Regions from separate parts of the Methylobacterium oryzisoli genome, predicted to be linked through region 2. Evidence: predicted binding sites of a transcription regulator. Region 2 holds the regulator's gene; the other holds the start of a gene.

Region 1 (10,247 bases), on a different contig from region 2:
CTGCGCTCTCGATCCGAGCGGCCTCGGTCGGGGCTCGTCATGTTATCGGACGTGGCCGCAGGAAAACCGACGCTGGCCCGGTTCAGGCCGCGACGCCAGCCGCACGGCGCCAAGTCGCGAACGCCTCGGCGCGGAAGAGCCGGTGCGTGGGAGCGGAGACAAGGTTACGGGGAACGGTGAAGACGTTGTAGGTGCCCAGTGCATCGACAAAAGCCGTTGAGCTGAGCAGGGTGACTTGAAGCCTTGCACCTTCGCCTCTCGTCGTCGCACCGGCACGTGCGAGCTCTCGGCCCGGTTGTTCGCTCGTTTTCGCTGGACGTGCTCCAGTTGGCTCAGCTTCATCTCACGAAGCGCGGCTGCGTAGGCCGGGTATTTGTCAATGACCCACGCGTCGGGTGTCATGCCCTGCTTCTTGGCGGCGCGCCTGTCCCGCTTGTGCTGGACCAGCACGTCCAGCACCTCGCCTTCGGCGTCCACGGCTCGCCACAAGTACATTTGTCGGCCCGCGATCTGCACGAAAACTTCGTCCAGGTGCCAGCGGCCGTGCGGCTTCGGGCGAGAGGCGCGTAGCCGCCGCGCGATGGCGGGACCGAAGGTGAGCACCCAACGCCGGATACTCTCGTAGGCGACGATGATGCCGCGCTCGGCCAGGAGTTTTTCCACATCCCGGAAACTCAGGGAGAATCGGAGATACATCCAGACGGTCCGCTGGATGATCTCGGACGAGAAGCGGTAGCCAGCGTAGGAGAGCACGTTCATTCCGTACGGCTACGGTGCCGGATCAGCCGCGGCAAACCAAGACGCCGCTCAACGTGACAAGCCCCGACGCTGGGTGCCCAGCTTCCGTCCAGCTATCGCCAGCACCTCGTAGAGCAACAGAATGCTGGCGGCCACGAGAGCGATGCCGGCAATAACAGCGAGAAGCATGGCTCGAGCATGTGGGGGCTGCTGCCCGACCAACCTTGATCTAACCCAGATCTTTGTCATCGCTCCGTGATGATCACTTCCAATGGGACGTCATGCGGCTGCGGATAGATCGTCGTCAGACGACCGAGCTCGAAACCTACGCCGATGGTGCGCGGCCGTGTCTGCATCGCGGCGATCGTGCGATCGTAGAAGCCGCCGCCGTAGCCCAGCCGGTAACCCTGCTCGTCAAACCCGACTAATGGCACAACCAGTACGTCGGGAGACACTGGCTTGCCAGATTCCGGCATCGGAATGTTCCAGACTCCTTGCTTCATCAAGCTGCCCGGTGACCACTCGCGAAAGACGAGTGGCTGCCCGCGCTCGACGATCACCGGAAGCGCAAGTCGCGCGCCGTTCTCCTGCATGGACAAGAGGACGCTTCGTGGATCATACTCGCCTCGGAAGGGCCAATAGAAGCCAATCAGCTTGCTGCTATATGGCTCCAGATTAGCTCCGAGCACGCCACTGATCCTGCTACTCCGTGCTGCGCGATCTTCAGCGGAAATGCCAATGCGCTGCTCGACCAGCTTCGCTCGCATCGTTTTGCGCCAATCACGGACTGTCGGCCAGTCCGCGTCGGCGCTCGGCTGACCGGAGCCGGCACCCGATTTGCTGGGAGTGTCACTCATCAACCCACTCCTGCCCGTACTCTGCTGATCCGTTGCGACGTCGACCAGGGTGCCGATGCTCCACGATATCGGCTACTGCCCGCCGAAAGGCCGTAGTGGACGTCCGGCTTCAGAACGGTGCACCATGACAACAGATCCGGCAGCTCCATCAAGGCCAGCCAAACGAGGCCCAACGGCGGCGTGAAGGGACATCTCGCTGCGATCCAGAACCAAGTTCACGCGCTCACACCATTCGGCATCGGCACTGCTGGCCGCCTCCGCTTCTCTGAGCGCCTCGGCGAGGATGATGCGCATCTCTTCCAGCAATCGCGGCGTGAGAGGGGGGCGTGTCCCTGCTCCATAAGCCTCCGCGATGATCCTCGCCCACTCCTCGGCAGAACGACCCAGATGCGTGCTCATGGGTGTTTACCTCGCCATGCTGGGCGGAAGCCTTCAGCTCGCCTCAAGCTCAGCATCACCAGAAGCATAGCATTGCACTTCAGAGCCTACATCGAACTCATGATCGGCGAGTGCATATTAGCATTCGGCCGGATGATGTACACCCAAAATGGGTGACATTGCTGAGAAAATATTCCACCAGTCGAATGCGGTCAAATCAACCGGTGCATTGCGCCGTACGCTTACCGCTGGCATTTCACCCGCCAAATAAGTTTACAAGCAGACTTGATGACCTTGTTAAAGGCTATCCATTTCATTGCCTGAACAGAGCGGCTAGACATGGCGAATTCTGGCGAATGCTGATACTGCTGGCGAACTCTGGTGTGCCTTCATCCGGGCGCCTGGCGCGACAGTTCGGTACGTTGAACATAGAATTATTTCTGGATGGGGGCCTGTAAGAGGAGGTGCTGAGCTGAACGACGCAATACCCTGCTGCTTGCACTCTCGTCGTCGCGCCCGCTGGTGAGAGCTCTCCCAGGGCTTGTCACGTTGGGCTTGGTTACTTGCCTCTACTGAAGGGCCGAGCCGCCGCAGTTCGTGCGATTTCAATGGCTTAGCCGACCACTTTGCCGCCGTTTTGGGGCCCAAAACGGCCTATACTTGTCCAACGTGACAAGCCCGTCAGCGCTGCCTTGAAATCGGCCAATCGGAAACAGGCCAAGCACCCACCTCGCGCGTACGGCAACGAACCTGATGGCTCCCGACTAGCGCGGCGGGGGAGGCACCACTCTGCGCCCATAGGTGGGCAGCTGTCCAACTCTACGGCCACGTGGCTGATTGAGGACGGAGCGACCACCCGGCAATCGGGTCCCGGCCATCGTCAGGCGCGGACAAGACCGACGCCGCTGGCGTAGTCAGCCAATGGGTCCATCCTGAGCGCGCCGGTCCTCACGCTGATGTTCATCGCAATGTCGGGGGCCGTAGCTCCCGTTTCGCTCCGCCTGCCGCCAAGCTCCGATGTCGGACTCCAAGACCCCTTGCGGGAGGTGAAGCCTGCCAGCGAGGGTGCCTGTAAAGATCAGTGCTGCTCAGCCGACTTCGCTCGTCCATGGAGTTGAAGGAGCGACCTGCGGGCACACCCGAGCAGCGCCCGCGTGGCGAGATTGCTCGGAATAATCATCCTGGCGGAGCGGGGCGGATCATCGGGCCTGTCCGCCATGTCGGTCGTTCGTGGACGGCTTGATGGGATCGTGGCTTCGTCAGTCTCATCGAGGTCGGCGAGCGTGACCTGTGGCTCTGGCTGGTCTCGCCCACACGCCCCAACGAAGCAGGTGGGGAATGGGAGGAAACCGGGCTCGGGTTCGGAGATTGGCAGGCCGCCTCGCAGCGGCCCGCCCGCCTGGTTTCAAGGTGGCCGAACTCAGAAGTCCATGCCGCCCATGCCGCCGCCCGGCATTGCGGGAGCGGGGCTCTCCTTCTTCGGCGCATCCGCCACCATCGCCTCCGTGGTGACGAGCAGGCCGGCGACCGAGGCTGCCCCTTGCAGGGCCGTACGCACCACCTTGGCCGGATCGACGACGCCGGCCTCAAGCATGTCCACGTACTCCTCGGTTTGGGCGTTGAAGCCGTAGGTCTCGGAGCCCGTGTTGCTGGAGATCTGGCCGACCACGATCGAGCCCTCGACGCCCGCGTTCTCGGCGATCTGCCGGATCGGCGCTTCCAGGGCCTTGAGCACGATCTTGATGCCGGCCTGAACATCCGGATTGTCGCTCTTGAGCGCGGCCACGGCCGCCTGGGCCCGCAGCAGCGCGGTGCCGCCGCCCGGAACGATGCCCTCTTCCACCGCCGCGCGGGTGGCGTGCAGGGCGTCCTCTACACGGTCCTTCTTCTCCTTGACCTCGATCTCCGTCGAGCCGCCGACACGGATGATTGCAACTCCACCCGCGAGCTTGGCCAGGCGCTCCTGCAGCTTCTCGCGGTCGTAGTCCGAGGTGGTCTCCTCGATCTGCGCCTTGATCTGCTGGACGCGGCCCTCGATGTCGGCCTTGTCGCCGGCGCCGTCGATGATCGTGGTGTTCTCCTTCTCGATGCGCACCCGCTTGGCGCGGCCGAGCATCGGGAGGGTCACGTTCTCGAGCTTGATGCCGAGGTCCTCGGCGATCATCTGACCGGCGGTCAGGATCGCGATGTCCTCCAGCATGGCCTTGCGGCGGTCACCGAAGCCCGGCGCCTTCACGGCCGCGACCTTCAGGCCGCCGCGCAGCTTGTTCACCACCAGGGTCGCCAGCGCCTCGCCCTCGATGTCCTCGGCGACGATCAGCAGCGGCTTGCCGGTCTGAACCACCGCCTCCAGGATCGGCAAGAGTGACTGAAGAGACGACAATTTCTTCTCGTGAATCAGGATGTAGGGATCCTCGAGATCGGCGATCATTTTCTCCGCGTTCGTGATGAAGTACGGGGAGAGGTAGCCGCGGTCGAACTGCATGCCCTCGACGACGTCGAGCTCGGTCTCGGCTGTCTTTGCTTCTTCGGCCGTGATCACGCCCTCGTTGCCGACCTTCTGCATCGCCTGTGCGATCATCTGGCCGATATCCTTGTCGCCGTTGGCCGAGATGGTGCCGACCTGGGCGATCCCCTCAGACGAGGCAACCTTCCTGGCGCGGCCGGTAATGTCCTTCACGGCGGCGGCAGTGGCGAGGTCGATGCCGCGCTTCAGGTCCATCGGGTTCATGCCGGCGGCGACGTACTTGGCGCCTTCCTTGACGATGGCCTGGGCCAGCACGGTGGCGGTGGTGGTGCCGTCGCCCGCCATATCGCTGGTCTTCGAAGCCACTTCGCGCACCATCTGGGCGCCCATGTTCTCGAAGCGGTCGGAAAGCTCGATCTCCTTGGCGACGGTGACGCCGTCCTTGGTGATGCGGGGCGCGCCGAAGCTCTTCTCGAGCACCACGTTGCGGCCCTTCGGGCCGAGCGTGACCTTCACGGCGTTGGCGAGGATGTCGACGCCGCGCAGCATCTTCTCGCGTGCGTCAGAAGAGAAACGAACGTCCTTGGCAGCCATAGGTCAGATCCTTGGTGTCGGATTGCAACCCTAAGGCGCCCCGGATGGGCAGCCTCGAAGGGCGGAACTCATGAGTCCGTGGGGCCGTCTCAGGTGAGGACGCCCATGATGTCGGATTCCTTCATGATCAGGAGGTCCTGGCCGTCGAGGCGGACCTCGGTGCCCGACCACTTGCCGAACAGCACCCGGTCGCCGGCCTTGACGTCGAGGGGCACGAGCTCGCCGGCCTCGTCGCGAGCGCCCGGGCCCACGGCGACGATCTCGCCTTCCTGGGGCTTCTCCTTGGCGGTATCGGGAATGATGATGCCGCCCTTAGTCTTCTCCTCCGCCTCGATGCGGCGGACGACCACGCGGTCGTGCAACGGACGAAACTTCATAGGGCCTCCGGTTTCCTGCCTGATGAGGTGAGCGGCTTGCCAGGGCTGCCACTCGAGAGAGGTCTCCGCCTCCCTGCGAAGCGTCTTAGCACTCCGCATCACTGAGTGCTAACGATCATCGGTCGGCTCCGCATATCACTGCTGAGCTGCACGTCTGCAGTGACACTGCTCGCGTTGTCGCGCGAGCCAGGGGCAAGCGGGCTCGAGCCAGGGTCGGGCAGAGGGCGTGGTCACGCCAAGTGGTGGCAGGTCGGCTCGGGTCGGGGTATGGCAGGGGTGAGAATCGGACAGACCGACGCGGCCTGCGCGTCCGGATCTCACCCCTCCGTCCGATCCGAACTGGCGCGGTCTAGGAGTTCCAGCGAACTCAGACAGGTCGCAAGCCACTCGTCAAGCGGACGAAGTCGCGGCGGCTTCATCGATCGAGACGCGTCGCGCGCAGGTCCCATGAGGCATCACTGGTCTGGAACACGCTCGGAACCAGACACTCCTCACACTCGTCACGATGAGCTGCTCAGGGTCAGGAGTTCGCGATCCGCCTGTTCGGCTCTGCGCCATAAGCGGCCTTTCAAACAGAGCCCTCGGAATGGCCGCTTAGCATCCGAAAGCTGCCATTGGCATGGAGTGGCAAGTCCCGGCGGCCACAACACCCTGACGTTGTGTGACATCAAACGAATGTCAGCCGGCGATCGCCGGCCGCGGACGGATCAGGTTCGTCGTCGATGCCGGGGCTACCCTGCGCGCGGTCGTGACGGGCCCGACCGAATCCCCGAAGGCGGTTCAGAAATCCACATTGATAGCTGGATGCCGAGGGCGGGCGTCTCGTAGTGCCGGAACGCAGCAAGCTAAAGGCATCACGGACTTCTTCCGGGATTGCCCTGGAGTGTAGCGGCTACAGAGGTCGGCGGAGCTGACCCAGGCCGTCACCCGCACGCTCATCAGGACGGTGCGGGACCGCGTTGACGACCTATCGAACGCGGAAGGCCTCACTAATCCCGCAATCGCCTGACAACGTATTCGGGCCGCGACCGCTGGCGCGACCTCCGCGAGCTTCATCACGATGACCCGCTACCTCGTCACGCGCGCCAACCTCCTGGTCTTCGGTGTGCTGGTAGTCATCCTGGCGCTCGTCGGCGCGGTGACCTGGGAGCGGCTGAACGCCGCCCGCGTCGCTCGCGAGTGGTCCCAGCACAGCTACCGTGTGCTCGGCACGACCAAGGACCTCGCCATCGCCCTGCGCGACGCCGAGCGCGGCCAGCGAGGGTACCTGCTGACGGGGCGCGACGACTATCTCGGGCCCTACAACGAGGCGCGCGACCGGATCGGCGTGCTCCAGGGCGAGTTGCAGACGCTCACCGCCGACAACGCCGCCCAGCAGGACCGTATCCGGTCGCTGGCACCCGTCGTCTCGCACAAGCTTGAGGAACTCGCCCAGACCGTGCCGGCGCGCCGCGACGGCGGGCTGGAGGCCGCGCTGCGCATCGTCAATACCGACGCGGGCCGCAACGACATGCGCGAGGCCGAGGCCGTGGTCGCGTCGATCCTGGCCGACGAGCAGCGCCTGCTCGACGAGCGCCTCGCCCAGAACGACGCCCGCGCGAGGTGGGTGCGCTGGATGGTGGTCGGTGGCTCGCTTCTCGCTGTCCTGACCCTGCTCTGGGCTGCCCGTCTCCTGAACCAGGCATGGTCTCGCTCCTACAGGACCGAGGAGGAGCAGCGCGACCTTGCCCTGCGCCTACGCACCACCCTCGACAGCCTCAGCCAGGGCGTGGCGGTGTTCGGGCCCGACCGCAAGCTCGCGAGCTGGAACGAGTGCTTCCAGGTGCTGCTCGACCTGCCCAGGGCCATGATGCAGCCGGGAGCCACCTACGGCGCTTTCGTCGAGCACACCGCCGAACCGGGCCGGCCCGCGCTGGAGACCGAGGACCAGATCCGCCACGGCAGCCAGAACCCTCGCGAGGCCATCACATACGAGCGCCAGGGCGGCGACGGGCACCACTTGGAGATCCGCCGCACGCCGATGCCAGACGGCGGTTTCGTTCTGACCATCTCGGACATGACCAAACGCGCCCAGGCCGAGGGCGTCCTGCGGGAAGCCCAGAAGATGCAGGCCATCGGGCAGTTGACCGGCGGCATTGCGCACGACTTCAACAACCTGCTGCAGGTCATCCTCGGCAATCTGGAGTTCGTCCGCGCCAAGCTGACCGACGACGTCAAGCTGCAGCAGCGCATCGAGCGGGCCGCATGGGCGGCCCAGCGCGGCGCGACGCTCACCGGGCAGCTTCTCGCCTTCGCCCGCAAGCAGCCGCTCGCGCCCGCCGCCATCGACCTCGCCGCGACCATACCGGACTTGGTCCCGTTGCTCCGCCGCACCCTCGGCGAGCACATCGAGGTCCGCTACGTCGAGACCGCCGGGCTCTGGCCTGCCATGGCCGACCCGGCGCAGCTGGAGAGCGCGGTGCTGAACCTCGCGCTGAACGCCCGCGACGCGATGCCGGGCGGGGGGCGGCTTACGATCGAGCTCGGCAACAAGGTGCTCGACCTCGAATACGCCCGGCACCACGCCGAGGTCTTGCCCGGCGATTACGCCATGGTGGCGGTCTCCGACACAGGCCACGGCATGGCGCCGGAGGTGCTGGCGCGCGTCTTCGAGCCGTTCTTCACGACCAAGCCCGACGGCAAGGGAACAGGCCTCGGCCTCGCCATGGTCTTCGGCTTCGTCAAGCAGTCGGGCGGGCACGTGAAGATCTACTCCGAGCCCGGCGAGGGCACGACCGTTAAGATTTACCTGCCGCGTGCGGTGCGCGCCGCGGCGGCGCCCCAGCGTAGGGTAGAGCCGATAGAGCTGCCACGCGGCTCCGCGACGGTGCTGGTGGTGGAGGACGAGGCGGCGGTGCGCGAGATCGCCTGTGCAATCCTCGCCGACCTCGGTTACCGGGTGCTTGAGGCGGCCGACGGCGAGGAGGGCTTGCGGATGTTCGGTGCGAACGCCTCCGCCATCGACCTGCTGCTCACCGACGTGGTGCTGCCGGGTCGTGTGCGCGGGCGCGAACTCGCCGAGCGCGTCCAGGCCATCCGCCCCGAGGTGCGGGTGGTGTTCATGTCGGGCTACACCGAGAATTCCATCGTGCACCATGGCCGACTCGACGACGGCGTGCACTTGGTCGGCAAGCCGTTCAAACGCGAGCAACTCGCCCGCAAGGTCGCCGAGGTGCTCGGGACGGCATCCGTTCCGGTGGCTGAGGTCGGCAACGTCGTCGCCCTGTGGCCCAAACGGGATAGGTAGCCTCAGGCGGCGGGGCCGGGCAGCGGCATGCGCACGGAGACCCTCAGCCCGTCTGGCGCGAACGCGACATCGACCTCGGCACCCGTCTGAGCGGCCAGCACCTTGTTGAGGAGGCGGTGGCCGAAGCCCTCGCGGGTGGGGTGCCCGGCGGGAGGCCCGTCATGCTCGGCCCAGTCCCAGCGCAGGGCGCGGCCACAGGGCCCATCCTCGACCCACCAGGTCACCTGGAGCCGGCCGTTCGGGTCGGCGAGCGAGCCGTGCCGTAGGGCGTTGGTGGTCAGCTCATGGAGCGCCATGCCGACCGGTACGGCGAGCTCCGATGGCAGCACGACCCGGGGGCCTTCGAGCGCGAGGCGCCCGCGCTCGTCGTAGGGATCGAGCTCGGCCTGCAGCAGCCCGTCGAACGAGGCGGCCTGGGCAAGGTCCTCGGTGATCAGCGCGTGCGTGCGGGCCAGCGACGCGATCCGACCCGACAGGGCCTGGGTGAACTCGGCCGTCGAGAGGGACGAGCGCATAGTGGCGTTCAGCACGGCCTGCACGGTGGCGAGCGTGTTCTTCACCCGGTGGTGCAACTCACGCACCATGAGCGCCTGCCGGTCCTCGTAGGCTCGCCGCTCGGTGGTGTCGCGTTGCGCCGAGATCCAGCGGGTGATGCGCCCATCCGCTTCGCGCACCGGGGTGATCAGCCACTCGACGACGTAGGTCGAGCCGTCCTTGCGGTAGTTCACTGCCTCGCCCTGGGCGGGCTCGCCGGCCGCCAGGGAAGCGCGCAACGCGTCCAGCACCGCGCGGTCCGTCTTGGGGCCCTGGAGCATGCGCGGCGAACGGCCGACGACCTCTTGCGCCTCGTAGCCGGTCATGCGGGTGAAGGCGGGGTTGACGTACTCGATGCACGGGCCCGGCTCGTCCAGCTCGGCGGAGGTGATCAGGATGGCTTCGCCCGACGCCTCGACCGCGGCCAGGAGAACTTCCAGATCCGGCCTCAGCGGCTTCGCGTCGTCCCGAACGTGCAAGGTCAGATCCTCATACCGGCATCCAGCCCGCCGGACTGCGGATAAACCTGGGATAGCCCTACGGGTTGCGGTCCTGCGTAGCCAGCTCGCGCGACCCTTCGCCCCGTGGAGCGGGAACGGCGGCCAGGACCTGTCGGGCGAGGATGCGGGGCACAGGGACGCGTCGAAACCCGGGGACCCGTCAAGTCGCTCTTTGGCGGATGACCTTGCGTAGGACCCGCGAGATCGCCTCGACCGAGTACGGCTTCTGCAGCAACTCGAACCCGCGCGAGCCTTCCTCGGCGAGCACCGCGCTGTAGCCGCTGGCCAGCACCACCGGCAGGCCCGGGTACGCCGACACCGCCGCCCTGACGCAGGCCGGATCCGTCGGGGTCGAGGGCATCGTGCTGAAGCCGTTCCGGGACGGCGAGCTCGAACGCAAGGTCGCCGCGGCGATGGCGGGCCTCGGCACCCCGCGCCTTCGCTTGGTCTCGGATCGGGACCGGAGTGCTTGAGAGCCTTCGCCCGCCGGCGTCGAGGGCGGTCCTTCACCGTAAC
Region 2 (12,713 bases):
GATCAGGTAGCCGTTCGCGGCGTGGATCTCGACCCCGTCGGCACCGGCCTCGCGCGCGTTGAGGGCCGCCTGCCGGAAGAGGCCGACGAGGCCGGGGATCGCGGCCTCGTCGAGCGCTCGGGGCGTCTCGAACGGCACCGGGTTGAACCGGCGGTCCATGTGCTGGCCCGGGGCGGCGACGGCGGAGGGCGCCACCGGCAGGGCGCCGCCCGGCTGCATCGAGGAATGCGAGACCCGGCCCGTGTGCCAGATCTGGACGAACAGGGCGCCCCCCGCCGCGTGGACGGCCTCGGCGACGCCGCGCCAGCCGGCGATCTGCTCCGGTGAGTAGATGCCCGGCGCGCCGGGATAGCCGCGGGCCTGCTCGGCGATGTCGGTCGCCTCGGCGATCACGAGGCCGCCGCGGCTCGCGCGCTGGCCGTAATAGGCGGCGTTCAAGGGCTGGGGCACATCGCCGGGCTGGCGCGAGCGCATGCGCGTCAGCGGCGCCATCACGACGCGGTGATCGAGGCGGATCGCCCCCAGGGTCAGGGGCTCGAAGAGGGAATCAGTCGCCATGGTGGGAAGCGTGCTCCAGAACGGGACCGGCGCGCGGCCCCCGTCGTCTCGCGTCCGGGGCTCGCACGGGGCGTGCGCCCGCCGGACGGGACCAGAGATGGTCACTCGGCGGTGCGCCGGGAGACCTCGCTGCCGGCGCCCGCTCCGCGCAGTGCGCTTTCGCACATGCGAGACGGGTCAGGCGGCGCCGCGGTCCGGGGCGGCGTTGGCGTGCAGCGCGTCGCGCAAGGCCACGATCTCGTCGCGCAGCAGCTTCAGCCGCGCGGGCGACTGGCCGGCGGCGCAGACCACCGCCTCCGGGAACGGCAGCGCCTTCTGGCGCAGCGTCCGGCCCATCTCCGTCAGCGTGATCCGCATCAGCCGCTCGTCCTGCGTGTCGCGGCTGCGCGACACGAAGCCGGCGCTCTCCAGCCGCTTCATCAGCGGCGTGAGCGTGCCGGAATCGAGGTAGAGCCGCTGGCCGATGGTCTTCATCGTCTGGCCGTCCTCTTCCCAAAGGAGGAGGAGGACGAGATATTGCGGGTATGTCAGGCCGAGGCCGTCGAGCAGCGGTTTGTAGATGCGGTTGAAAGCGTGCGCGGCGGAGTAGACCGCGAAGCAGATCTGGCTGGCGAGGTGCAGGTCGCTCTCGCCGGTCTGGGGAGCCGGGGTCGGGGCGTACGTGCCTGACATGTCCGCCTCCTTGCGCGACGGCGCGCAGGTCCGGCACACGGCCGGAGGTGATGTGGGGTGAGCGCCCGAGAGCGCACAACCGCCACGATAGCGACTATGGGGTAGAAAAACAAATTGCAAAAAATTAGATTGCGCACTATGTGAATGCCCGACGGTCGAATGACCGCCGGATCCATCGGGCGAGATCAGCCCGTCCAGCCACGGAGAGCTTCGATGCCGGTCGACGTGAAGTACACCACCCAGGCCACCGCCACCGGGGGCCGCGACGGTCGTGCCAAGACCCAGGACGGCAGCCTCGACGTCAAGCTGACGACGCCGAAGGAACTCGGCGGCGGGGGCGGCGAGGGCAACAATCCCGAGCAGCTCTTCGCGGCCGGCTACTCGGCCTGCTTCCTCGGCGCCATGAAGTTCGTCGGCGGCCAGGAGAAGATCCAGGTCCCGGCCGACACCACCGTGACCGCCACCGTCGGCATCGGCCCGCGCTCCGAGGGCGGCTTCGGCATCACCGCCAACCTGAAGATCTCGCTGCCCGGCCTCGACCGCGCGACGGCCCAGACGCTGGTCGAGAAGGCGCACCAAGTCTGCCCGTACTCGAACGCCACCCGCGGCAACGTGAATGTCGGGCTCGAAGTGGTCTGAAAGCCGGCTTTCCAAGTTCAAGCCGACTCGGATCGCTGGGACGCCTGATCGGCTGTGCGCCTTCCTGACCAAGCACGGGAACCCCTCTCCCGGGTGGGAGAGGGGCAGGGGTGAGGGTGTGACGGTGCTGCAGTCAAGCGGGCAGCGTGGTGAGGGGAGCGGAACGGGTCAGGTTCGAGCACGAAGCGTGGTGCTGGTAGCGGGCAGCGTCGCGACTGCTTGCTGCACCCTCCCGCACCCCTACCCCTCTCCCACACGGGAGAGGGGATGCTGCCTGCCCTCATCAGGCGCATCCCACGTCCCGCATCCGGCGGCGCGCTCCGCCCATCCGGGGGCAGCCTGTCGTGACGGGCTCAGCCGGGTCGGCGCAGGCAGGACGCCGCGAGGGACAGGAAGGCGCGCGCGCGGTGCGACAGCGCCTCGCCCCGCTCCCAGTCGATCCCGTGCTTCTCCTCGGCGCCGAGTTCGCCGAAGGTGAGCGGGCTCTCGTCGGGCTTGAACATCGGGTCGTAGCCGAAGCCGCGCGTGCCGCGCGGGGGCCAGACCAAGTCGCCGAAGACGCGCCCCTCGAAAAGCTCCTCGTGGCCGTCCGGCCACGCCAGGACCAGCGCGGAGACGAAGTGCGCCCGGCGGTCGGTGGCCCCACGCGCCGCCAGTTCGCGCTCGATGCGCGCCATCGCGCCGGAAAAGTCCTTCGAGCCGCCGGACCAGCGCGCCGAGAAGAGGCCCGGCGCGCCGTCGAGCGCGTCGACGCAGAGGCCGGAATCATCCGCGAAGGCGGGAAGGCCGGTGATCGAGGCGGCGCTGCGCGCCTTGATCGCCGCGTTCTCGGCGAACATCGTGCCGGTCTCCTCCGGCTCGGGCAGCTTGAGTTCGCCCGCCGAGACCGCCTCGACGCCGAAGGGCGCGAGCAGGTCGCGCATCTCCGTGAGCTTGCCGCTGTTGTGGGTCGCGATGACGACCCGGCCGGAGAGGATCCGGCCCATCAGCCCACCGCCTGCTTCTGCAGCGCGACGAGCTGCGCCACGCCGCCCTTGGCGAGGCGCAGCAGGCCCAGGAACTCCTCCTCCGAGAACGGCGCGGCCTCGGCGGTGCCCTGCACTTCGACGATGCCGCCCGATCCCGTGATGACGAAGTTGGCGTCGGTGTCTGCGGCCGAATCCTCGTCGTAGTCGAGGTCGAGGATCGGCGTGCCCTTGTGGATGCCGCAGGAGACCGCCGCAACATGGTCGCGCATCGGATCGACCGAGATGATCGAGCGCCCGCGCATCCAGGTGAAACACTCGTGCAGCGCCACCCAGGCGCCGGTGATGGAGGCGGTGCGGGTGCCGCCATCGGCCTGCAGCACGTCGCAGTCGATCACGATCTGGCGCTCGCCGATCGCCGGCAGGTTGACCACCGCGCGCAGCGAGCGGCCGATCAGCCGCTGGATCTCCTGCGTGCGGCCCGACGGCTTGCCCGCGTTCACCTCGCGCCGGTTGCGCTCGTGGGTGGCGCGCGGGAGCATGGCGTACTCGGCCGTGACCCAGCCCTTGCCGGAGCCCCGCAGCCAGGGCGGACCGCGCTCCTCCAGCGAGGCGGTGCAGAGCACCCGCGTCTCCCCGAAGGTGACGAGGCAGGAGCCCTCGGCGTAGCGCGCCACGCCGCGCTCCAGCGTGACCTTGCGCATGTCGTCGGGCGCACGCTTGGACGGACGCATCGGGCTCTCCTGAAACCAGCACGGGCCCGCGCTCTTAGGCGCTGGCGCCCTCAGCAGCAAGCGGTGCGCCAAAAGCCCGGACGCGCGGGGCGTCCGGGCCGGCAGGCTCCCGCTCAGTAGCGGTAGTGGCGGTGATGCCGGTGGTGCCAGTGGCGGTGATGATGACGGTGATGCCAGTGGCCGTGATGCCGGCGGTGATGCCAGTGGCGATGGTGGTGGTGACGGTGGCCCCAGCCGTGATGGTGGTGGCGGCCTTGGACCTGGATCAGGGGCGAGCCTGCGGCCTCGGCGACCGCCGGTGCGGGCGCGAAGGGTGCGGCCGTCGCGCTGCCGGGAGCCCCGAAGACGAGGCCGGCCGCCAGGAGGGCCGCGACGGCGAGGAGCCGGCGCGCGCGTGTCACGAATGCAGTGGTGTTCGACATGGCGTACTCCGAGGTGTGGACGCGGGTGAGCCCGGAAGCTCATGAGAGGCAGGATGGGCGCGCGCGGATGAACGGAGTCTGACGCGGCTGAGCGCGATCACCGCCGCAGCGGCGACGCGGCGCGGCGCTGTGCGCTTGCACACGCCGCGCGACCGTCTCACATTGATTGTCCTGTCAGTCCCATCGGTTGATGAACACGCGCGACCTCCCTCCCCTGCCCGCCGGCTCCGGCCATGCCCGCAGCCTCGCCGAGTTGAACGACCGCTCGCGCGAGATCTTCCGTCAGATCGTCGAGAGCTACCTCGCGACCGGCGAGCCGGTGGGCTCGCGCAATCTCGCCCGCATCCTGCCGATCGCGCTCTCGCCGGCCTCGGTGCGCAACGTGATGGCGGATCTGGAGCATGCGGGGCTGATCTACGCGCCCCACACCAGCGCCGGCCGCCTGCCCACCGAGACGGGCCTGCGCTTCTTCGTCGATGCCCTGCTCGAACTCGGCGATGTCGGCCAGGAGGAGCAGGGGCGCATCGAGGCCCAGATGCGGGCCGCCGCCTCTCGCCACACCTTCGAGAGCGCGCTCACCGAGGCGTCCGTTTTGCTCTCGGGCATCTCGCGCGGCGCGGGCGTTGTGATGACCACGAAGCAGAACGCCAACCTGCGCCACGTCGAGTTCGTCCGCCTCGATCCCGGCCGCGCCCTGGTGGTGCTGGTCTCCGACGACGGCTCGGTGGAGAACCGGCTCCTCGACCTGCCGCCGGGCCTGCCCGCGGGGGCGCTGCAGGAGGCCTCGAACTTCCTCAACGCCCGCATCCGCGGCCGCACGCTCGGCGAGGTGCGGGCGGAGATCGAGGCGGGCCGCGAGGCGATGAAGCGCGAGCTCGACGCGCTCACCGAGCGGCTGGTGGAGGCGGGGCTGGCCCGGGCGGTGGGGCCGAGCGACGAGCGCCAGCTGATCGTGCGCGGTCAGGCCAACCTGCTGGAGGATCTGCGCGCGGCCGAGGACCTAGAGCGGATCCGCCTGCTGTTCAGTGACCTCGAGAGTCAGAAGGACGTCATCGACCTCTTGGTGCGCGCCGAGGGCGGCGAGGGCGTGCGCATCTTCATCGGCTCGGAAAACAAGCTGTTTTCGCTCTCCGGCTCGTCGATGATCGCCGCCCCCTTCCGGGACGGACGCCAAAAGATCGTCGGCGTGGTCGGGGTGATCGGCCCGACCCGGCTCAACTACGCCCGCATCGTGCCGATGGTCGACTTCACCGCCCGCGTCGTGTCGCGGATGCTGGAGAGCGGGCGGGGCTGAAACGCGATCGGCCGGCCCGGGAGCCGGACCGGCCGAGGTCTTGGTGGGGGCAGCCCGCGCCGGAGCGGTCACCGGCCCGGCGAAGGCCGCCGCGGGCTCACGACCGGATCACGTCCACGATCTCGAAGGTGTCGGGATCGATGATGACGATGTCGTCCTCGACCAGCACGTAGCGGAAGCCGCGATAGGCCGGCACCAGCGAGACGATCGTCGGCGGCAGGGTGTGCAGCGTCACCGAGCGCGGCACCGCCGTGCCGACCGACAGCGAGAAATTGACGCCGCGCACCGGGCGCACGCCCGCGTTCACGATCGTCTGGCGGAACTCGGTGCGCTGGCGCGTGTCGAGCCGCGAGGCCGCGCCGCGGGCCTCGCCGATCGCCCCCGTCCGCTCGCCCCGGTCGCCGCGCACGCCGTCGCGGTCTCCCCGCTCGCCCCGGTCGGCGGCGCGGTCGCCCCGCTCACCGGGCCGATCACCCCGCTCGCCGGGCCGCTCGGCCGCGCGGTCGCCGCGCTCCCCGGCGCCGCCCGCTCGCTCGGTCCCGCCGCGCGGGCCGCCCTGCTCGGCGGTGCCGCGGCCGGTGCCCTCGCCGGCCCGGCCGGCGTTGCCGCCTGGCTGGCCACCCGGCTGGCCGCCGGGCTGCTGCGCGGTGCCGCGCTCGCCGCCCGCCGTCGTGCCGCCGGCCCCGCCCGGACCGCCGGCCGCTCCGCGCCCGCCGCCGGCGCCACCGCCCTGCCCCATCCCGGCGCCACCGGCTCCGCCAGCGCCGCCGCCTCCACCGGCCCCGAGGCCGCCGCCCGCGCCGCCGCCTGCGCCACCCCCGGCTCCGCCACCGACGCCGGCGCCGCCTCCGCCGCCCCCGGCACCGCCGCCGCCCGCACCGCCGGCGCCGCCACCCTGGGCGAGCGCGGTCGCGGCGCCGAGCGCCAGAACAGCCGCGGTCAAGGTTCCTCGAACGAGCTTGCTCATCTGTGTCTCCTCGTCAGGACCGGGCAGGCCATTCGTGCGGGACCCGCCGAAGTGAGCCCGCAACGGCGTCGCGGAGTTTTTGGTTCCGCGACCGACGAGGAGCGACGGCTCAGCCGAGCGCCTCCGCCACGGCCTGCCCGCAGGCGGCGGTGTCGGCGTTGCCGCCGAGATCGCGGGTGCGCAGCGTCCGCTCGGAGAGCACCCGCTCGATGCCGGCGACGATCTCGGCCGCCGCTTCGCGCTCGCCGAGATGCTCCAGCATCATCGCGCCCGACCAGATCTGGCCGATCGGATTGGCGATGCCTTGGCCCGCGATGTCGGGGGCCGAGCCGTGCACCGGCTCGAACACCGAGGGAAACAGCCGGTCCGGGTTGATGTTGCCCGACGGCGCGATGCCGATCGTGCCGGTGCAGGCAGGGCCGAGATCCGACAGGATGTCGCCGAACAGGTTAGAGGCGACCACCACGTCGAAGCGGTCCGGGTTCAGCACGAAATGGGCGGTGAGGATATCGATGTGGTACTGGTCCCACCGTACCTCGGGGTAGTGCTCGGCCATCGCGCGCACCCGCTCGTCCCAGTACGGCATGGTGATCGAGATGCCGTTCGACTTCGTGGCCGAGGTCAGGTGCTTCTTGGGCCGGCTCTGCGCCAGCTCGAAGGCGAAGCGCAGCACCCGGTCGGTGCCGTGCCGGGTGAAGATCGATTCCTGCACGGCGAATTCGCGCTCGGTGCCGGCGAACATCCGCCCGCCCGCGTTCGAGTACTCGCCTTCGGTATTTTCGCGGACCACCCAGAAGTCGATGTCGCCGGGCTGGCGGTTGGCCAGCGGGCTCGGCACGCCCGGCATCAGCCGCACCGGGCGCAGGTTGATGTACTGGTCGAACTCGCGCCGAAAAAGGATGAGCGAGCCCCAGAGCGAGACGTGGTCCGGAATCTTGTCCGGCCAGCCGACCGCGCCGAAGAAGATGGCGTCGTGGCTGCCGATCTGCGCCTTCCAGTCCTCCGGCATCATGCGGCCGTGCTTGGCGTAGTAGTCGTAGGAGGCGAAGTCGAACCAGTCCTGCTCCAGGGTGAATCCGTGGCGCTTGGCCGCCTGCTCCAGGACCCGCACGCCCTCCGGCACCGTCTCCTTGCCGATCCCGTCCCCGGGGATCACCGCGATGCGGTAGCGGCGCTGGTTCGTCGTCATACTGGCCTCCCTGCGTCCTCGCGACATTCGTCGCCGCGGTGTCCGGCTCCGCGTCGCGCATCCGCAGGCGGCGGTCAATCGCCGGCGGGGTCCGCGCGCTCCATCAGGGCGCCGGCCGGGCGGTGCGGTAGGGCCCGATCATGATCATGCCGATCGCCGCCAGCAGCGCCGTGCCGGCGCCGAACAGGATCGGGCTCGAGGCCGAATCCGCGGCTTCGCGCACGATGCCCGCCACCACCGGCAGGCCCGTCATGGTGAGATAGAAGCAGAGATAGAACACGCCCATGCCGCTCGACCGGGCCTCGGCCGAGAGCAGTTCGCCCGGCAGCGAGAGCAGCAGCCCCGCCGGCAGGCCGAAGAGCAGCGCGAGGACGAGCAGCGCCAGGATCGACTGGTTGGTGAGGGCCAGCGCGAGGGCGGCGCCCGCGACCAGCACGAGGCTCGTCACCGAGAACGCGGTCGGGCGGCCCACGCGCTGCGCGATCAGGCCCCCGCCCGGCAGGACCAGCACCAGCACCCAGCCGAGGATGCTGGTGATGAGGCCGGCGGTCTCCACGCGGTAGCCGTTGGCCAGGAAGAGGTCGGGTGCGGCCGAGACGAAGATGACGAGCGAGACGTTGTAGAGCCCCCAGATCAGCCCCGCGCCCGCCGCGAGCGCGTATTCGCGCGTCGGGATCGACGCTGTCCGCAGTTTCTGGCCGGGCGTGGCCGCCGGGGGATCGGTGTAGAGCGCCTGCACGAGGACCAGCGCCGCCACGCTCGCCACGGCGCTCGCGGCTGCGACGCTCGCCCAGCCATACGCGATGGCGAGCGCCGGCAGCGTGACGAGCGCGAGCGCGATGCCGAGCGGCCAGCTCGCCACGAAGATGCCGAAGGCGGCCACCATCTCGCGCCCGACGAACCAGTCCGTCACCATGCGGGTGAGGACCACGTTGAGGAGCGCCGCGCCCGCGCCGCTGACGATGCGGCCGGAAAACAGCGCGCCGGTCGAGAGGCTCGCCATCATGACGCCGCCGAGCGCCATCAGCGCGAGGCCCGCGAGCACGATCGGCTTGCCCCCGAACCGGTGGGCCAGGAACCCGCCGGGCAGCGCCAGGACGATGCCCGGCAGCATGTGGCAGCCGATCAGGAGGCCCAGCCCCGCGAAATCGAGGCCGCCGTCCTGCACCAGCGCGAAGGAGGCGGCGGCCACCGACTGGAACTGGTAGGCGATGACCGTCCGGGCCGCGAAGAGAACGGCCAGCATCAGCCACCGCCGGTGCCTCATCGCCGTGCCGTCCTCAAGGCCGCGCGCCGGATCAGAGGGTGAGGCCCGCGCCCGCCGGGCGCAGCTCCATCGGCCAGATCGCGCCCGGCAGTCCGGCCTCCGGCACCAGCGGCATGGCCGGCTCGAACAGGCCCGCGCGCTCGGCCGGGGTCGAGGCGAGGAAGGGGTGCCGCTCCAAGACCTGCTCCCTCACCGCGCGGTAATCCACCACCGACAGCCCCACCGGCTTGGCGAGCTTCGGGTAGGGCCGCGCCTCGCACAGTTCGATAGCGCTCCAGTAGCGCCGGTAGAACGCCCGGTGCTCCGGCCGGATGGCGAGCAGGATCCAGTCACCGTCGAAATGCTCCATCGCCAGCCATGCGAGGCGCAGCGTGAGGTAGGGCAGCTCCGGCAGGTGGCGAGAGATCGCGTGGCGCGCCACGAAGCGCGTCGGATCGACGACGACCGCGCCGGCGGCGATCTTCGGCCCGACGAATTCCGGAAAGACCGCGGTGGTCGGCAGGGCGTGCTGCCGGGGCAGCGTGACGCTGAGCCGGATCGACCCGGCGAGCTCGTCGTCGACGTAGACCCCGAACAGGAAGGTGTTGTCCTGATCATCGACCGGATCGTGGAACCGTCCCGCCGCGCAGGCGTCGATCGCGCCCTCCCGCAGGTAGGCGTCGTAGCGCAACCGGAAGATGTCGTCGCGATCGTCTTCATCGACGGCACGCCGATACGTCACGCGCGACAGGAGAGACTTCGCACGGACGTTCAGACCCTGCTGACGCGCGGCGTTGATCGACGACATCACGATGCCCTTGCTTTGAAGTAAGGGAACCTTAACCGAGTTTCCGTATCCCGGCACGCGTAACCCTTCATTAAGCTTAACGCAGCACGAGGGTTTGAGGAGGGCGCCGGTCGGGCGGTGCGAGGTCACGCGGGGGTCGCCGATCGGACGCTCCGGCGCCGCTCTATCAATCCAGATGACCGCACGAGACGGTGTTCCGGTCCGATTGGTCCCACTCACGAAGGTCCGATTGGTCGAACGTTAATCTCATCGAAGGACGGTTCATTCAGCTTGACGGGCGTTCACTGTCGTTGGAGCGCCCGCGTGCAATCTCGATCGGCACAGGCGGCGGAGGACGTCGTCGCGCATCCCGGCCCGGACGTCAGCCGTGCGTGGTCGTCCCTGACCGAGGCCAACCGGCTCCTGCGGATGGCCGAGGAGATGGCCCATGTGGGCCACTGGCAGTTCAACCAGACCACTGGCCAGGGGTATTTCTCCGACGAGGCGCTGCGCATCTTCGGATTCCGGCAGGCAGGACCCCAGCTCACGCGGGCGGACGTGCTGGCCGCCTATCATCCCGACGACCACGAGCGGGTCACCTCGCTGCTGCGCCGGCACATCGAGACCTGTACGCGCTTCGAGTATCCGGCGCGCATCGTCCGGCCCGACGGCGAGATCCGGGCGGTCCTCGTGCGCGGGCTCTGCGACCGCGATCCGGCGGGGACCGCCGTCATCACCTTCGGCACCGTGCTCGACGTCACGGAGATGCGGCGCACCGAGGAGCGGCTCCAGGCGACCACCGCGCTCCTCACCACCACCCTCGACACCATGGAGCAGGGGCTCGTCATGGTGGATGGGGGCGGCACCGTCGCGGTCTCCAACCGCCGGGCGAGCGAGCTGCTCGGGCTCGATCCGGCCTTCCTGGCCGGCCAGCCCTCCCTCGCCGAGCTGCGGCGCGCGCTCGCCGGGGCGGGCGAGGACGCGCTCCTCGGGGCGATCCTGCGCGGCGGAGAGGCGGGGTCCGTTCTCCCCTCCCCGGCCGAGGAGCGGACGCGCACGAACGGCATGGTGCTGGACGTCCGCAGCATCGCCCTGAGCGGCGGCGGCGCGCTGCGCACTCTCACCGACATCACCGAGCGCAAGCGCGCCGAGGAGCGGGTCGCGGCGAGCGAGGCCCGCCTGCGCGCGCTCACCGACGCCCTCCCGCAAATGGTCTGGCTGGAGGATGCGGACGGCGAGGTCACCTACGCCAATCCGCGGCTTCGCGACTTCTTCGGGTCGGCCCTCTATGTCCGCCTCGCCGACCGGGTCCAGCTCTACCATCCGGGCGATGCGCGGCGCCTGAACCGTGCCCATACGCGGGCGCGCGCCACGCAATCGGCGACCTCGGCGGAGGGCCGCCTGCGGCGACGCGACGGCGTCTATCGCTGGCACAAGCTCGTGAGCGTCCCGGTCGCGCGCGAGGACGGCGGCGTCGAGTGGCTGAGCACGGCGCTCGACATCGACGAGATCGTCACCGCTCGGGAGGCCCTGCGCACCAGCGAGGAGCGCCTCACCATGGCGCTCGATGCGGGCAGCGACGGCCTCTGGGACCGCGACCTGATGCGCTGCCGCTCCTGGCACTCGGAGCGCTGGCACACCATGCTGGGCTACGCGCCGGGCGAACTCGGCGGCCAGGGCCGCGACTGGGAGGACCTGATCCACCCCGACGACCGGGAGCGGGCGCTGCGCCTGTTCGCCGACCACATCGAGGGGCGCACGCCGATCTACGAGTGCGAGCACCGCCTGCTGACCAAGGCCGGGACCTTCGCCTGGGTCCTCTCGCGCGGCAAGGTGGTGGAGCGCAGCCGCACCGGGGCGCCCACCCGCGTCGTCGGCACCCACATCGACATCAGCGCCCGCAAGGTCGCCGAGGCGCAGATCGCCCACATGGCGCGCCACGACCCGCTGACCGGCCTGTCGAACCGCACGCTGTTTCGCGAGCGGCTGGACCAGCACCTCGCCGACATCGCCCACCAGGGCGGCTCGCTGGCCGTCCTGTGCCTCGACCTCGACCGCTTCAAGGCGGTCAACGACACGCTCGGGCACCCGGCGGGCGACACGCTGCTCGAAGCCGTGGCGCGGCGCCTCCAGGGCCTTCTGCGCGTCGAGGACACGGTGGCGCGGCTCGGCGGCGACGAGTTCGCGATCCTGCAATCCGGCAGCCGCAGCGCCCAGGACGCCGCCGCGCTCGCCCGCCGGGTGCTGGCCCAGCTGAGCGAGCCCTTCGCGGTGGCCGGCCGCGACGTGCGGATCGGCGTGAGCATCGGCATCGCGATGGCGCCCGAGCACGGCCTCTCCGGCACGATGCTGTTCGGCCGCGCCGATCTCGCGCTCTACCGCGCCAAGGCGGAGGGGCGGAACGCCTTCCGGTTCTTCGATGCGGCCATGGATGCGGCGGTCGAGGCGCGCGAGCGGCTCGAACTCGATCTGCGCGGCGCCCTCGCCCGCGACGAGTTCGTGCTGCACTACCAGCCGATCATCGGCCTCGCGACCGGGCAGGTGGTGGGGCGCGAGGCGCTGCTGCGCTGGCGCCACCCGGTGCGCGGCCTCGTCTCTCCGGGCGAGTTCATCCCGCTCGCCGAGGAGACGCGCCTCATCGTGGAGATCGGGGCCTGGGCGCTGCGGCAGGCCTGCGCCGATGCGCTGGCCTTCGGCGACAAGGCCCACATCGCCGTCAACGTCTCGGCGGTGCAGTTCCGGCAGCCCGGCTTCGCCCACACGGTATTGGCCGCGCTCTGCGCCTCGGGTCTGCCGCCGAACCGGCTCGAACTCGAGATCACCGAGACGATGCTGATGCAGGAGGCGGAGTCGCTCATCGCCACCCTGACGGTGCTGCGCGACCTCGGCGTGAGCATCGCGCTCGACGATTTCGGCACCGGCTATTCCAGCCTGAGCTACCTGCGCCGCTTTCCCTTCGACAAGATCAAGATCGACCGCTCCTTCGTGGCCGACATCGCCAACCCGGAGACGGCCGCGATCGTGCGGGCCATCGTGGGCCTGGGCGCGAGCCTCGGCATGCGCGTCACGGCCGAGGGCGTCGAGACCGAGGCGCAGCGCGCGATCCTGCGCAGCGAGGGCTGCGACGAGGCGCAGGGCTACCTGATCGGGCGCCCGGCGCCGCTGGCGAGCGCGGCCGAACCGCGCCGCCGCGCCGGCTGAGCCGGCGACGCGGGCGCGGTCGGCGGGTCAGCCGCGACG

The links. The regulator HrcA, encoded in region 2, represses chaperone genes, less so after heat shock. The targets are predictions, from matches to a motif close to GTTAGCACTCNCNNNNNGNGAGTGCTAAC.
Region 1: the regulator HrcA is predicted to act here: its motif matches at 5,496-5,524, upstream of groES (co-chaperone GroES).

What each region holds. Positions count from the first base shown of each region.
Region 1 is NZ_JBKIBX010000069.1:7,779-18,025, reverse strand. Features, by position in the region: partial or broken gene ACKUB9_RS32420 (IS6 family transposase) at 83-759, opposite strand; gene ACKUB9_RS32415 (5-formyltetrahydrofolate cyclo-ligase) at 984-1,595, opposite strand; gene ACKUB9_RS32410 (hypothetical protein) at 1,668-1,994, opposite strand; gene groL (chaperonin GroEL) at 3,394-5,034, opposite strand; gene groES (co-chaperone GroES) at 5,124-5,411, opposite strand; gene ACKUB9_RS32395 (CHASE3 domain-containing protein) at 6,472-8,697, shown strand; gene ACKUB9_RS32390 (HWE histidine kinase domain-containing protein) at 8,700-9,710, opposite strand; gene ACKUB9_RS32385 (hypothetical protein) at 9,892-10,092, opposite strand.
Region 2 is NZ_JBKIBX010000033.1:59,999-72,711, reverse strand. Features, by position in the region: gene ACKUB9_RS24990 (alkene reductase) at 1-558, opposite strand, end outside; gene ACKUB9_RS24985 (MarR family winged helix-turn-helix transcriptional regulator) at 736-1,230, opposite strand; gene ACKUB9_RS24980 (organic hydroperoxide resistance protein) at 1,444-1,869, shown strand; gene rdgB (RdgB/HAM1 family non-canonical purine NTP pyrophosphatase) at 2,223-2,855, opposite strand; gene rph (ribonuclease PH) at 2,855-3,568, opposite strand; gene ACKUB9_RS24965 (hypothetical protein) at 3,682-3,990, opposite strand; gene hrcA (heat-inducible transcriptional repressor HrcA) at 4,181-5,284, shown strand; gene ACKUB9_RS24955 (DUF1236 domain-containing protein) at 5,382-6,251, opposite strand; gene ACKUB9_RS24950 (tartrate dehydrogenase) at 6,361-7,440, opposite strand; gene ACKUB9_RS24945 (MFS transporter) at 7,544-8,707, opposite strand; gene ACKUB9_RS24940 (N-acyl amino acid synthase FeeM domain-containing protein) at 8,739-9,494, opposite strand; gene ACKUB9_RS24935 (EAL domain-containing protein) at 9,798-12,674, shown strand.